DNA from 2 places in the Scandinavium manionii genome. Region 2 is predicted to be linked to the other one. Evidence: predicted binding sites of a transcription regulator. Region 2 holds the regulator's gene; the other holds the start of a gene.
What was found. The regulator LexA, encoded in region 2, represses DNA repair genes until DNA is damaged. The targets are predictions, from matches to a motif close to TNCTGTATGTACATACAGNA.
Positions count from the first base shown of each region.

Region 1 (5,004 bases), on a different contig from region 2:
CGCTGCGTCAAAGCGACTGGGAAGCATACCTGGCGTGGGGCGTGGAAGCGTTCCGCATTAACGCCGCAGTAGCGAAAGATGAAACGCAGATCCATACCCACATGTGTTACTGCGAGTTCAACGACATCATGGATTCCATCGCCGCGCTGGATGCTGACGTTATCACCATCGAAACCTCGCGTTCAGATATGGAGTTGCTGGAGTCGTTCGAAGAGTTCGAATATCCGAACGAAATCGGACCGGGCGTGTATGACATTCACTCCCCGAACGTGCCAAGCGTTGAGTGGATTGAAGCGCTGCTGAAAAAAGCCGCCCAGCGCATTCCGGCTGAACGCCTGTGGGTCAACCCGGATTGTGGCCTGAAAACCCGTGGCTGGCCAGAAACCCGTGCCGCACTGGCGAACATGGTGAAAGCCGCGCAGAATTTGCGTCAGGTTTAAGTGGCGGGCTGCCTGGTGGCGCGTTGCTTACCAGGCCTACAGAATCGATACTTGAGCAGGGCTGTGGGCCCGGCAAGCTTGCGCCGCCGGGCGGTTTTTCTGAAACGTGCTCGTAAAACGGAAAGCAACTCGGATGCAACGCGTAAAACCGCTTTCTTTTTAACCATGCCATTTGCAAGGGGATGGCATTGAGGTCAATCCAACAACCGGGCGTAGGAACCTGTATAAACATAAGTGGGCACAGATTTTTCTGTGTTACAGCAGCGTTGCCGGGCAGTCTGAAAATCGTTATCTCTTCTTCCCGCCGTACTGCGCAAACCACGCCAGCATGCGCTGCCAGCCATCTTTGGCGGATTCTTCGTGATAGCTCGAGCGATAGTCGGCGTTAAATGCGTGCCCGGCATCAGGGTAAACAATAATATCGGCTTTGGCGTTTGCCGCTCGTAACGCCTGACGCATGGTGTCCACGCTCTCTAGCGAAATGCCCGTGTCCTGCCCGCCGTACAGACCCAGCACCGGCGAGGTTAAATCGATAGCGATATCGACTGGATGCTTTGGCGAATTAATCGATTTTTCCCCCACCAGTTTTCCATACCACGCCACCGCTGCTTTCAATTGTGGATTATGCGCCGCGTACAGCCACGCGATACGCCCACCCCAGCAGAAACCGGTGACCAGCAGACGATTGGCGTCACCGCCGTTACGTGAAGCCCAACTGGCAACGTGATCGAGATCGGCCAGCACCTGGGCATCCGGCACTTTCGAGACCAGGCCACTGAACAGCGTGGGGATATCGGCAAAATCATTCGGATCGCCCTGGCGGAAATAGAGCTCTGGCGCAATCGCCAGATAGCCTTCCACGGCCAGACGTCGGCAAATATCGCGAATATGCTCGTGTACGCCGAAAATCTCTTGCACCACAATCACGACCGGCAACGGGCCATCGGCACTTTTCGGGCGAGCGTGAAACGCAGGCATATTTTCACCCTGCGACGGAATAGAGGTTTCACCCGCGATGATGGCATTTTCAGGTGTCAGAATTGAGGTTGAGGCGTGCGGTTCTGCAGCCGGTGCAAAGCCGGGTTGTTTGTTGGTCATGGCATTCTCCGTCCCATCCATTAGCGCAAAGGTAAATATAGCCCGCAGGTTAACAATTCACAGTGCCAGAAAACGGCTATCTTATGTGCAGTGGTTATCGTTATCACTTGTTAATGTGATGTAAATCACTTTTTATAAGAAATTCAATGCAAACTTTTTCGTTCATAGTGACTGATGTCACGAAAATGTGTCCAAGGCTTCGGTAAAGTGCGTTTTTGCTTCTGCTGACAACTCGACCCAGAGAGGAGTTTTTATGTCTAAGTCTGATGTTTTTCATCTCGGCCTCACCAAGAACGATTTACAAGGGGCAACGCTCGCTATCGTCCCGGGCGATCCAGAGCGTGTGGAAAAGATCGCCGCGCTGATGGACAAGCCGGTCAAGCTGGCATCACATCGTGAATTCACCTCCTGGCGTGCAGAGCTGGATGGCAAAGCGGTCATCGTGTGTTCCACCGGTATCGGCGGCCCGTCCACCTCTATCGCGGTTGAAGAACTGGCCCAGCTGGGCATTCGTACTTTCCTGCGCGTGGGCACCACCGGCGCAATTCAGCCAAACATCAGCGTCGGTGATGTGCTGGTGACCACCGCATCCGTACGTCTTGACGGCGCAAGCCTGCATTTCGCACCAATGGAATACCCGGCTGTCGCTGATTTCGCCTGCACCACCGCGCTGGTGGAAGCGGCTAAATCTGTCGGCGCCACGACGCATATCGGTGTGACCGCATCTTCTGACACCTTCTACCCAGGCCAGGAACGTTACGACACCTTCTCCGGCCGCGTCGTTAACCGTTATAAAGGTTCGATGGAAGAGTGGCAGTCGATGGGCGTGATGAACTATGAAATGGAATCCGCCACCCTGCTGACCATGTGTTCCAGCCAGGGCCTGCGCGCGGGCATGGTTGCGGGCGTCATCGTCAACCGCACCCAGCAAGAAATCCCGAACGCGGAAACCATGAAGAAAACCGAAAGCCACGCGGTGAAAATCGTGGTCGAAGCGGCACGCCGCCTGCTGTAATTCCTCTGCTTTATGAAAAGGTCGATGTGTTCGGCCTTTTCTTTTTTGCGTGCATCCTCGCAGGAAAGACCTTTCCAACTGGACGTTTATACAGCACAATTCCATGATGTGCTGGTAAGTCGTTGAGCAGGGGGAAGTAGTGGATATTTCAATCATCATTAGCGCAGTGGCAGCACTGATTGTCGGGGCGGCGTTTGGCTGGTTAGCCAGTAAATCACATGCCGACAGGCTGCGCGCCGATTTCATTGAAGAGCGGCATGAGCTCGACATTGAACTCAACGCGGCGAAGCAACAGCTGGCGCAAAATACCCACTGGCGCGACGAGTGTGAACTGCTGAACAACGAGCTGCGCAGCTTGCGGGAAATTAACACCTCGCTGGAAGCCGATCTGCGTGAAGTCAGCACCCGTCTGGAATCCACACAGCAGCACGCGGAAGACAAAATTCGCCAGATGGTGAACAGCGAGCAGCGCCTGAGCGAGCAGTTTGAAAACCTCGCCAACCGCATTTTCGAGCACAGTAATCGCCGGGTAGACGAACAGAACCGTCAGAGCCTGCACGGTCTGTTGACGCCGCTGCGCGAGCAGCTCGACGGTTTCCGTCGTCAGGTACAGGACAGTTTCGGCAAAGAGGCGCAGGAGCGTCACACCCTGGCCCATGAAATCCGTAATCTTCAGCAGCTGAATGCGCAGATGACCCAGGAAGCGGTAAACCTGACCAAAGCGCTAAAAGGCGATAACAAAACGCAGGGCAACTGGGGTGAAGTGGTGCTCACCCGCGTGCTGGAAGCCTCTGGCCTGCGCGAAGGTCATGAATACCAGACCCAGGTCAGTATCGAAACCGACACTCGCGCCCGCATGCAACCCGATGTGATCGTCCGTCTGCCGCAGGGTAAAGACGTGGTGATCGACGCCAAAATGACCCTTGTGGCCTACGAGCGCTACTTCAACGCTGAAGATGATTACACCCGCGAGGCCGCGCTGCAGGAGCATATTGCCTCGGTGCGCAACCATATTCGCCTGTTGGGCCGCAAAGATTATCAACAGCTACCAGGCCTGCGTTCTCTGGACTACGTGCTGATGTTCATTCCTGTTGAACCCGCATTTTTATTGGCCCTCGACCGACAGCCAGAGCTCATTACCGAAGCGCTGAAAAACAATATTATGCTGGTCAGTCCAACCACGCTGCTGGTGGCCCTGCGCACCATTGCCAATCTCTGGCGCTACGAGCACCAGAGCCGCAATGCCCAGCAGATAGCCGATCGCGCCAGTCGCCTGTACGACAAAATGCGCCTGTTTGTTGATGATATGTCTGCCATCGGGCAGGGGCTGGATAAAGCGCAGGACAACTATCGCCAGGCGATGAAAAAACTCGCCTCCGGGCGCGGAAATCTGCTGGCGCAGGCCGAATCATTCCGTGGTTTAGGCGTTGAGGTGAAACGAGAAATTAACCCCGATTTGGTGGAGCAAGCCACCGGGCAGGAGCAGAATTTTGCCCTCGACGAGAGCCCATCTAATGAGAACGACACGGGCGTTCCGGCCTCTGACGAACCTTCTGAAACTGAGCCTTCTCGCGTATCTCAGCACGGTTGAGGCATAGGGGAAATGCACCCAATCTGTTACACTCGCAGAACATTTTCTTGATAGGCAGACATTGAGATGGTTGAGGATTCACAAGAAACGACGCACTTTGGCTTCCAGACTGTAGCCAAATCGCAGAAAGAGGACATGGTGGCGCATGTATTCCATTCTGTTGCCGCTAAGTATGATGTCATGAACGACCTGATGTCGTTTGGTATCCATCGCTTGTGGAAGCGCTTCACCATTGACTGTAGCGGCGTTCGTCGCGGGCAAAAAGTGCTGGATTTAGCCGGCGGTACCGGCGACCTGACGGCGAAATTCTCCCGTCTGGTAGGCGAAACCGGCAGCGTCGTACTGGCTGATATCAATGAATCAATGCTCAAAATGGGCCGCGAAAAGCTGCGTAATATCGGCGTGGTCGGGAACGTGGAATACGTTCAGGCAAACGCAGAAGCGCTGCCCTTCCCGGACAACACCTTTGACTGCATCACCATCTCTTTTGGCCTGCGTAACGTCACCGATAAAGAAAAAGCGCTGCGCTCGATGTACCGCGTGCTGAAGCCGGGCGGACGTCTGCTGGTTCTGGAATTCTCCAAACCCATTCTCGATCCGCTGAGCAAAGCCTACGACGCCTACTCATTCCACGTGCTGCCGCGTGTGGGAGAGATGGTCGCAAAAGACGGTGAAAGCTACCGCTATCTGGCGGAATCGATCCGTATGCACCCCGATCAGGACACCCTGAAAGCGATGATGCAGGATGCCGGTTTTGACAGCGTGGATTACTACAATCTGACGGCGGGTATCGTCGCGCTGCATCGCGGTTATAAGTTCTGACAGGAGTTCGCCATGCCTTTTCAACCTTTAGTTACCGC
Region 1 covers NZ_JALIGC010000028.1:75,294-80,297, forward strand. Annotated here, with positions in the region: gene metE (5-methyltetrahydropteroyltriglutamate--homocysteine S-methyltransferase) at 1-440, shown strand, start outside; gene MUU51_RS01300 (dienelactone hydrolase family protein) at 729-1,538, opposite strand; gene udp (uridine phosphorylase) at 1,792-2,553, shown strand; gene rmuC (DNA recombination protein RmuC) at 2,693-4,144, shown strand; gene ubiE (bifunctional demethylmenaquinone methyltransferase/2-methoxy-6-polyprenyl-1,4-benzoquinol methylase UbiE) at 4,211-4,966, shown strand; gene ubiJ (ubiquinone biosynthesis protein UbiJ) at 4,979-5,004, shown strand, end outside.
Region 1: the regulator LexA is predicted to act here: its motif matches at 2,630-2,649, upstream of rmuC (DNA recombination protein RmuC).

Region 2 (5,004 bases):
GAGATGACGACCTGAAGATTGGCGTGAAATCGACGGCCATTCTGTTCGGTAAACAGGACAAATTGATCATCGGCATTTTGCAGGTGGCCGTACTGGCGCTGATGGCCGCCGTGGGCTGGATGAGCGGTTTAAACTGGGCGTTCTACTGGTCGATTTTTGTCGCCGGTGCGCTGTTCGTTTACCAGCAGAAACTGATTAAAGACCGTGACCGTGATGCCTGTTTTAAGGCGTTTCTGAACAATAACTACGTGGGGCTGGTACTGTTTATCGGTCTGGCGATGAGTTACATGGTTTAATTTTTCCCCGGCGGCGCATTGCTTGCCGGGCAGGACCACCTGGCAACAAAAACAAAAAAGGCGGAGCCGTTCACATGGCTCCGCCTTTTTTTATGTGCTGACATTAAGCGTCCTGACTGGCGCTCTCGATAGTCAGACGGACGTCCGGTGTCAGCAGTTCGGCCAGCAGCTGATAGATTTTCATCGTCTCAGCCGGTTCGGCATCGCCACTGTCGCTGATGTAGCCTTCGTCGCGCAGGGTCAGCACCAGAGTACTGAACACCGCTTTGTCGAAGAACTCCGGCGCATTGATGCCGTGCAGCACCGACAGACGCTGAGCCACGGTACGGCTCTCTTTTTCAAGCGTGCTACGGTTGATGGACGGATTCGCGCTCAGCAGCCAGAAGGTTATCGCGTAACGTTGCAGCGTTTCACGTGCTCCGGCGGCCAACAGCTGCAGGGTGCGGGAGTGCGACGGATTAATGCGAACATCGTCGTTCTCAATAGTCACCAGTTCCTGACGCTGCATTTCTGCCAGCAGCTCGTCAATCACGCCCGCCAGCTCTTCCTTTTCCCAGCGCAGGAACAGTTCGGATTTCAGCATCGGATACAGCATCTCCACATGACGGACCATCTCGGTGCGGGAGATAGTGCGATGCTGCGTAACGATGGCCGCCAGCAGGGACGGGATCATCAGCATGTGGGTGATGTTGTTGCGATAGTAAGTCATCAGCACTGCCTGCTCGCGCGGCAGAATGATGATATCGCCGATGGTGTCTTTCTCGACTTCGAACTTGTTCATCTGCAACGCGTGGTCAATCAGCGCGCTGGCAGTGACCGACGGCACCGTGGCATCTGCTGCGTACGGCACATTGCGCATCAGCTGCAGATAGCAATCCAACTGTTCGGTCAGCTGCTCGCGAGTCAGAGAACGTTGGCGCGACGCCAGCAGCGCAGTCACACACAGGTTCATGGCGTTAGCCGCGCCCGCGTTGTTAATACGCACCATCAGATCATCGGCGATGTTATTCACCGTTGGCGTCAGCCATGCCGGGCGAATGGATTCAATCGGATCGATTGATTCACGCCATTCCGGCACGTGCTGGTTCAGGTAGGTCATCAGCGGCAACGGTTCGCCAAAGTTGACGTAACCCTGGCCGAGATTGCGCAGCTTGCTTAACCCGCGCAGCATCTGCGGCAGGCTCTCTTTCTCTTTAGTCGCACCACGCAGTTCTTTCGCGTAAGTTCCCACTTCCATCACATGCTCATAGCCGATGTAGATCGGTACGAGGGTGATAGGTCGGGTGCCGCCGCGCAGCATTGCCTGAATGGTCATCGACAGGGTGCCGGTTTTCGGGTCCAGCAGACGACCGGTACGGGAACGCCCGCCTTCCACGAAGTATTCTACGGAGTAACCACGGCTGAACAGCTCGCCGAGGTATTCACGGAACACAGTGGAATAGAGCTTGTTGCCCTTGAAGGTACGACGGATAAAGAACGCGCCCAGACGACGGAAAATCGGGCCGGCTGGCCAGAAGTTCAGGTTGATGCCCGCGGCGATATGCGGCGGCACCAGCCCCTGGTGATAGAGCACGTAGGACAGCAGCATGTAGTCCATGTGACTGCGGTGGCAGGGCACATACACAATTTCATGGCCATCGTGAGCCAGCTGGCGCACGCGCTCGGCGTTATTCACGTTGATCCCCTGGTACAAACGGTTCCAGGTGAAGCCCAGCACGCGGTCAGTGAGGCGAATCATTTCGTAAGAGAAGTTGGCGGCAATCTCTTCCATCAGGGCGACGGCGTTTTGCTGCGCTTTCTCATGGGAAATTTTCTTGCTGCGCGCTTCGTCTTCTACCGCGCGGGCAATCGCTTTGGACGCCAGCAGCTTGTTAAACAAGTCCTGACGTGCAGGTAGGCGTGGGCCTACGGCCGCCAGACGCTGACGGGCAAAGTGCGTTCGTGCCACACGGGCCAGCTTCTGTGCGATAATTTTGTCGGTGCCGTGCTCGGTGGCCATGCGGCGCAGCGAAACGGACGGTGAGAAACGCACGAAGCTGTCGCGACCGAGCCAGGTCACGGCAAAGAATTTCTGGAAGCCATTCATCATGCGCAGCGGCGGGTTGACTTCGCCTTTTTCGCGGCCCGGAGAGCGTCCAAACATCACGGACACCGGCACCATCTGCACATCAAGTTCTGGATTGCTGCGATGCAAATCCAGATAATTGTGGAACAGCTTGATAGACTCTTCTTTCGGCGTGTAATACGTAAACGCACGCGGCCCGCCGTGAATGAACACGTAACGCGGCAGCTCGGTGCCGTCGATTTCGAGCGGCTCAAGCGGGTCCGGAAGACCGTGCGCCAGACATTGGGCGCGTAAAGTCAGCAGATCTGCCTTCGAGTTATACGGCAGAACGTACATAATAGGGCGTGAGGTATCGAGTCCAAGTTCCTCAGCAGGATTTGCCGGGATAGACTTACTTTTTACCAGCACGCTTAATGGTAAATTCAGTAATTTGTAGTAAATTCGTGGCCAGCCAGACATAAACGATGTAAAGCCTCTGGTTAATCATGCAAATGCGCCGCAAGGATAACAGAAAGTGCACAGAATATCTGTTCTACCGCGTCAGGCGCGCAGTGACATTGATGCTAAATAATGTAAAAGGTTCTTTTGATGGCAAATGATACCACCGGGTTAACCCGAATCTTCAAAGCAGCAGGCTACTCCTGGAAAGGTTTTCGTGCCGCATGGCAAAACGAAGCCGCGTTCCGCCAGGAAGGCGTTGCCGCCGTTATCGCCATCATTCTCGCCTGTTGGTTAGATGTGGATGCCATCACCCGAGTGTTACTGATTGGCTCAGTGCTTCTGGTGATGATAGTGGAAATTATCAACAGTGCGATTGAAGCGGTGGTTGACCGCATTGGGACGGAACGCCACGAACTGTCAGGTCGTGCAAAAGATATGGGTTCCGCCGCGGTGTTTCTGGCAATTGGTGTCGCCTTACTCACCTGGGTAACGCTGTTGTGGTCGCATTATCGATAACACCCGCAGAATTACGCAAACGTCTGGTTTTTTGTGCGTTTTGCGGTTCCAAATTCGCCATTAACTGTATATACTCACAGCATAACTGTATATGCACCCAGGGGGCGGAATGAAAGCGTTAACGACCAGGCAGCAAGAGGTGTTCGATCTTATCCGGGATCACATCAGCCAGACGGGCATGCCGCCAACGCGTGCGGAAATCGCGCAGCGCTTGGGGTTCCGTTCCCCGAACGCGGCTGAAGAGCACTTGAAAGCGCTGGCACGTAAAGGCGTTCTTGAGATTGTTTCCGGTGCCTCTCGTGGCATTCGTCTTCTGGTAGAAGAAGAAACCGGTATCCCGCTGATCGGGCGTGTTGCGGCGGGTGAACCCCTGCTGGCACAGCAGCATATCGAAGGCCACTACCAGGTTGACCCGGCGATGTTCAAGCCGAGCGCCGATTTCCTGCTGCGCGTCAGCGGAATGTCGATGCGTGATATCGGTATTCTCGACGGGGATTTGCTCGCGGTTCATAAAACGCAGGATGTGCGTAATGGTCAGGTCGTTGTCGCCCGTATCGACGATGAAGTGACGGTTAAGCGCCTGAAAAAGCAGGGCAGCACCGTTGAACTGTTGCCTGAAAATAGCGAGTTTTCTCCGATTGTGGTCGATCTGCGTCAGCAGAGCTTCTCCATCGAAGGGCTGGCGGTTGGCGTTATTCGCAACGGCGAGTGGCTGTAATTAGCTTTAGACACCCTCAATAATTCACGTTGCGTTCAGGCATACATCGCCAGAACATCAGCACGTAAGTTTTGACGGGAAGAGTGGCGCTATTCTGGCGTCACTTCGTTTTACCCATTCACAATCACAGGTTTTCTCATGTCGCTCTTCACCACTGCAGACAAGGCATTGTGGCGTCTCGCGCTGCCGATGATTTTCTCAAATATCACCGTGCCGCTGTTGGGTCTGGTGGATACGGCGGTCATCGGTCATCTTGATAGTCCTGTTTATCTCGGCGGCGTGGCGATCGGTTCCATGGCGACCAGTTTCCTGTTCATGCTGTTGTTGTTCCTGCGCATGAGCACCACCGGCCTCACCGCACAGGCCTACGGCGCTCAAGACCCTGTACGTCTGGCTCGCGCGCTGGTACAGCCTCTGCTGCTGGCGCTGGGGGCGGGCCTGGTGATTGTTGTGTTCCGCACCCCTCTGATTGACCTGGCGCTGCACATTGTCGGCGGCAGCGATGCCGTACTGGAACAGGCGCGGCGTTTCCTCGAAATCCGTTGGTTAAGTGCCCCTGCGTCCCTGGCAAACCTGGTTCTGCTCGGCTGGCTGCTCGGCGTGCAATACGCGCGCGCGCCGGTGATTTTGCTGGTGGTCGGCAACGTCTTAAACATCGTGCTCGATTTATGGCTGGTGATGGGCCTGCACATGAACGTGCAGGGCGCAGCGTTGGCGACAGCGTGTTCCGAATACGCGACCTTTTTCATTGGCTTGCTGATGGTACGGCGCGTGCTGCACCTGCGCGGTATATCGCTGGATATGCTCAAAGAGGCCTGGCGAGGCAATATCCGCCGCCTGCTGGCGTTGAACCGCGACATCATGCTGCGCTCGCTACTCCTGCAACTCTGTTTTGGTGCACTCACAGTATTTGGCGCACGGCTGGGCAGCGATATCGTCGCCGTGAACGCGGTACTGATGACAATGCT
Region 2 covers NZ_JALIGC010000038.1:526,699-531,702, reverse strand. Annotated here, with positions in the region: gene ubiA (4-hydroxybenzoate octaprenyltransferase) at 1-296, shown strand, start outside; gene plsB (glycerol-3-phosphate 1-O-acyltransferase PlsB) at 400-2,820, opposite strand; gene MUU51_RS14370 (diacylglycerol kinase) at 2,950-3,318, shown strand; gene lexA (transcriptional repressor LexA) at 3,428-4,036, shown strand; gene dinF (MATE family efflux transporter DinF) at 4,175-5,004, shown strand, end outside.